Regions from separate parts of the Pseudonocardia sp. SID8383 genome, predicted to be linked through region 2. Evidence: predicted binding sites of a transcription regulator. Region 2 holds the regulator's gene; the other holds the start of a gene.
What was found. Region 2 encodes HspR, which represses chaperone genes until heat shock. Its sites were predicted from a motif close to ANNTTGAGTNNNNNNNACTCAANNT; they were not measured.
Positions count from the first base shown of each region.

Region 1 (2,451 bases), on a different contig from region 2:
GCCGACCTTGTCGATCTCGTCGAGCAGCACGACGGGATTCATCGAGCCGGCCTCGCGGATGGCGCGGACGATCCGGCCGGGCAGCGCGCCGACGTAGGTGCGCCGGTGACCGCGGATCTCCGCCTCGTCCCGGACGCCGCCGAGCGCGACGCGGACGAAGTTCCGGCCGAGCGCGCGGGCGACCGACTCCCCCAACGACGTCTTGCCGACGCCGGGCGGGCCGACCAGCGAGAGCACCGCGCCCGAGCCGCGGCCGCCGACGGTGTCGAGGCCCTTGCGCTCGCGGCGGGCGCGCACGGCGAGGAACTCGACGAGGCGCTCCTTCACGTCGTCGAGACCGGCGTGGTCGGCGTCGAGGATGCGACGGGCCTCCACGAGGTCCGACGAGTCGGTGGTCGCGGTGCTCCACGGGATGTCGAGGACGGTGTCGAGCCAGGTCCGGATCCAGCCGGACTCCGGGCTCTGGTCCGAGGAACGTTCCAGCTTGCCGACCTCGGTCAGCGCGGCCTTGCGGACCTCGTCGGGCAGGTCGGCGGCCTCCACGCGGGCGCGGTAGTCGTCGGAGCCCTCCGGGTCGTCCTCACCGAGCTCCTTGCGGATCGCGGCGAGCTGCTGGCGGAGCAGGAACTCGCGCTGCTGCTTCTCCATGCCCTCGCGGACGTCGTTCGAGATCTTCTCGGTGACCTCCTGCTCGGCGACGTGCTCCTTGGTCCAGCCCAGGAGCTTCTCCAGCCGGGCGTCGAGGTCGGTCTCGGCGAGCAGCTCGGCCTTGTGCGCGACGTCCAGCCACGACGCCCACCCGGCGAGGTCGGCGAGCGCGCCCGGGTCGTCGGTCTGCTGCACGGAGTCGATGACCTGCCAGGCCCCCCGCTGCTGCAGGATCCCGACCACCAGAGCCTTGTACTCGCGGGCGAGCTCGTGGGTGCGGCCGGTGGGCTCGCCGGCGTCGACCGGCTCGGCCTCGACCCAGAGCGCCGCGCCGGGGCCGGAGACCCCCGACCCGATGCGGGCGCGCCGCTCACCCCGCACGACGGCGGCCCGGTCCCCGTTGGGGAGCCTGCCGATCTGCTCGAGCACGGCGACGACGCCGATGGCGCCGTAGCGGCCGTCGATGCGGGGCACGACGAGCACCCGTCTCCCGTCGTCGCGGTCCTGGGCCGCGGCGGTGGCCGCGTCCACCGCGGCACGGGTGTCGGAGTCGTCGAGACGGACGGGGACGACCATGCCGGGCAGGACCACGGCGTCATCGAGGGGCAGGACCGGGAGCGTCAGCACGTCACTCATGTCCTGCCCAACCACGCGGAGGGTCCTCCGCTTCCCGGAGTTGAGTCGTGTCCGCTCAGGGCGAACGCGGACACCGGAGCACGTGACGGCGGCCGTGGGCACACCGCGTACCGCGGGGCCACCGATGCGTGACCGGGTCGTGCTCGGGACCGTAGGCCATCCCGGTCAGGGCGACGGCGGGACGGCGACGGGCTCCGCGAGCAGGTCAGGCCGGTCCAGCGCCGGGACGGTTGTGAGCGTCCCGAGGACCGGGGGGTTCACCAGCGCGGTCCGCCGCCCTGCACCTCCATCACCGCGGGCTTGACGTCGACCAGGTAGACCAGCGTCGCGACGGTGGCGGCCAGCCAGAACATGGCACCGCCGAACATCGGGCCGTTCGTGATGATCAGAAGCAGCAGCGCGACGCCGGTGATGCCCAGCCAGGCGTTCTTGGTGAGCTTGCCCGCCGCGGTGAAGGCGTCCGCACGTTGCATCAGTGCGTGCCCGAACGAGAACCCGCCGACCACCACCATGATCCACTTGATCACGAAGATGATCAGTTCATCGGGGGCACCTGGCAGTGACAACACCCGGCCAGAGTACGGACAACCCGGGCGCCGGTCACGTCCGGCGCCGGATCCGGGCGGGACGATCCGCATCCGCACACGACGGCGCCCCCGGCCGATCGGGATCGGCCGGGGGCGCGGGTCGTACTCACCGGGCACGGGGCCCGGCGGGTGTCACTTCTTGGCCGACGCCGTCGAGGTGCCGCGGCGGGTGGTCGGCTTGCGAGCCGGGACCTTCGCGCCGGTGGCGGTCTTCGGGTCGGTCTTGGCGGCGGTGCGGCGCGCGGTCGAACGCGTGGTCGACGCGACCTCGTCGCCGGCCTCCTCGATCGCCTCGGCGGCCTCCTTCGAGACCTCGGTGACGGCCTCGGCGGCCTCGCTCGCGGCGGTCTGGGCGCGGCGGGCGACCTTCTCACCGACCGAGCGGGTCTGCGTGGTGACCGTACCCAGGGTCTTGACGGCGACGTCGTGGGTCTCGTCCACGAACTCGTCGACGCGGGTGTCGAACTTCTCGGTCAGACCCTCGACGGTCGCGATGGCCTGCTTGACCTGCGGCTGCTTGCGGATCCGGCCCCAGGCCTTCTCACCGCGCTGGGCGAACCCGACGTAGACGCCCTCGACC
Region 1 is NZ_WWFY01000142.1:4,031-6,481, reverse strand. Features, by position in the region: gene lon (endopeptidase La) at 1-1,284, opposite strand, end outside; gene GTW08_RS03605 (DUF2516 family protein) at 1,542-1,850, opposite strand; gene GTW08_RS03600 (hypothetical protein) at 2,004-2,451, opposite strand, start outside.
Region 1: a site for HspR is predicted at 1,322-1,346, ahead of lon (endopeptidase La). Genes of this name have one in related genera too.

Region 2 (2,451 bases):
AGCGACATCCTCGGCGACATCTTCGGCCGCACTGCGCGGAACAACGCCGGCGGTGCGGGCGGGTACGGCACGGCCGGTGCCCGCCGCGGTCAGGACGTCGAGAGCAGCCTGACCATCTCCTTCGACGACGCGGTGCGCGGCGCGACGGTGCCGATCAAGCTGTCCTCGCCGGGGCGCTGCGAGCGCTGCGGCGGCACCGGGTCCCGGCCCGGCAGCACCCCGCGCACCTGCCCGACCTGCTCCGGTCAGGGTCTGGTGAACCGCAGCCAGGGCGCGTTCTCGTTCTCCGAGCCGTGCCGCGACTGCCGCGGGACCGGCCGCATCATCGACGACCCGTGCCCCGAGTGCCACGGCGACGGCGTGTCCACCCGGACCCGGTCGCTGACGGTGCGGGTCCCCGCCGGCGTCGACGACGGGCAGAAGGTCCGGCTCGCGGGCCAGGGCGAGCCCGGTCGCGGCGGCGCACCCGCCGGTGACCTCTACGTCACGGTCTCGGTCACCCCGCACCGGATCTTCGGGCGGTCGTCGAAGAACTCCGACGACCTGACCCTCACCGTGCCGGTGACCTTCCCCGAGCTGGCTCTGGGTGCGACCCTGACGGTGCCGACGCTCGACAGCACCGTCTCGCTGCGGATCCCGCCGGGGACCGCCAGCGGCCGGACGTTCCGGGTGTCGGGGCGTGGGGTCGAGCGCAGGAACGGGAAGAAGGGCAATCTGCTGGTCACCGTCGAGGTGGCGGTGCCGCAGAAGCTGGACGAGGCGGCCACCAGTGCGCTGGAGGCCTATGCCGAGGCGACGTCGTCGTTCGACCCGCGGGCCGATCTGCTCGGTAGCACCAGGAGGTGATGGCGGTGGCCGGACGACGCACCCCCCGGGACGGGGAGGAAGCGCTGACCGTCGACGTCGCACACGACAGCCCGGTGTTCGTCATCTCGGTCGCCGCGCAGCTGTCCGGCCTGCACGCCCAGACCCTGCGCAGCTACGACCGGATCGGCCTGGTCAGCCCGGGCCGGTCCGCGGGCGGCGGGCGTCGCTACTCCCAGCGCGACATCGCGCTGCTGCGCGAGGTGCAGCGGCTCTCCCAGGAGGAGGGCGTGAACCTCGCGGGCGTCAAGCGGATCATCGAGCTGGAACAGATGGTCGACGAGCTCTCGGCACGGCTCGAGGAGGCCACCGCCGAGCTCGACGCGGTCCGTGCCGCCGCCGCGCAGGCCACGGCGGCGGTGCACCGCTCCTACCGGCGCGACCTCGTGCCGGTGGACCGGCGCCAGGCCGTCGTGCGCTGGCGCCCCGCAGACGACGGCTGAGTCCCCCGGGCGGTGCGGGCCCGGACCGCTCAGGCCGCCGTCAGGACCCCGCGGCGGGCCAGCAGCCCGAGCACCACGGCGCCCAGTAGCGGGACCGCGGCCAGCACCGCGAACGGCAGCGCCGGCGGGAACGAGGGGTCCAGCAGCGCGCCGACGCCCGTCGAGCCGACGAGCACCATCAGCCCGCCGAACGAGGCCAGCACCCCGAAGTGGGCGCCCAGCCTGCGCTCCCCGGCCAGCCGGGGCACCAGGTCCTGCGCGACCGGCACGGCGAACATCTCGCCGAAGGTCAGCAGCAGCACCATCAGCACCGCGGGTGCGAGCGCCCACCACCCCGGCAGGCCCGGCAGCAGCCGTGCCACCGCGACGACGGTGAACGACGCGGCCATCAGGCAGAACCCGAGCACCACCGAGCGGCCGGCCCCGATCCGGTGGCCCCACGTCGTCACCCGCATCTGCAGGCAGATGACCAGCACCGACATCAGCACGAACAGGAAGCCCAGTGCCGCGGTGCGGCCGACGCGCTCCAGCTCGTCGGGCAGCGCCAGGTACAGCTGGTTGTAGGACAGCAGCCAGCCCGAGTAGCCGGCCGCGAACAGCATGAAGCGACGGTTGCCCAGCACCTCGCCCCAGCCCGCGAGCATCGGCCGTCCGGCCTGCTCGGCCTCCCGCCACGGCAGCCACCGCCAGTGCGCCAGCCCCACCACCACGAAGCCGACGGCGGCGACCAGGCAGGCCAGCTGGAAGTCGACCAGCATGAGCGCGGTGCCGACCAGCGGCCCGGTGACCGTCCCGACCTGACCGGCGACGGCGAACATCGCGAACACCTCGGTCCGTGGCGGGCCCTCCCCGGCGCGTTCCCGCTCCCCGGCCTCCCGCGCCAGCGACGACTCGACGGCCGGCGAGAACAGGGCCGCCGCGAACCCGGTCAGCAGCGCCCCGCCGATGACCGCGGGCAGCGTGCCGGCGGCCCCGAGGAGGATGAATCCGGTCACGCGCAGCGCACACCCGGCGAGCACGACCGGCTTCGCACCGAACCGATCGGTCAGGGTCCCGCCGATCACGAACAGCCCCTGCTGGCTGAACGTCCGCAGCCCCAGCACCAGCCCGACGGCCGCCGCGGCGAGCCCGAGGTCCTCGGCCA
Region 2 is NZ_WWFY01000518.1:5,174-7,624, forward strand. Features, by position in the region: gene dnaJ (molecular chaperone DnaJ) at 1-846, shown strand, start outside; gene GTW08_RS12595 (heat shock protein transcriptional repressor HspR) at 852-1,307, shown strand; gene GTW08_RS12600 (MFS transporter) at 1,337-2,451, opposite strand, start outside.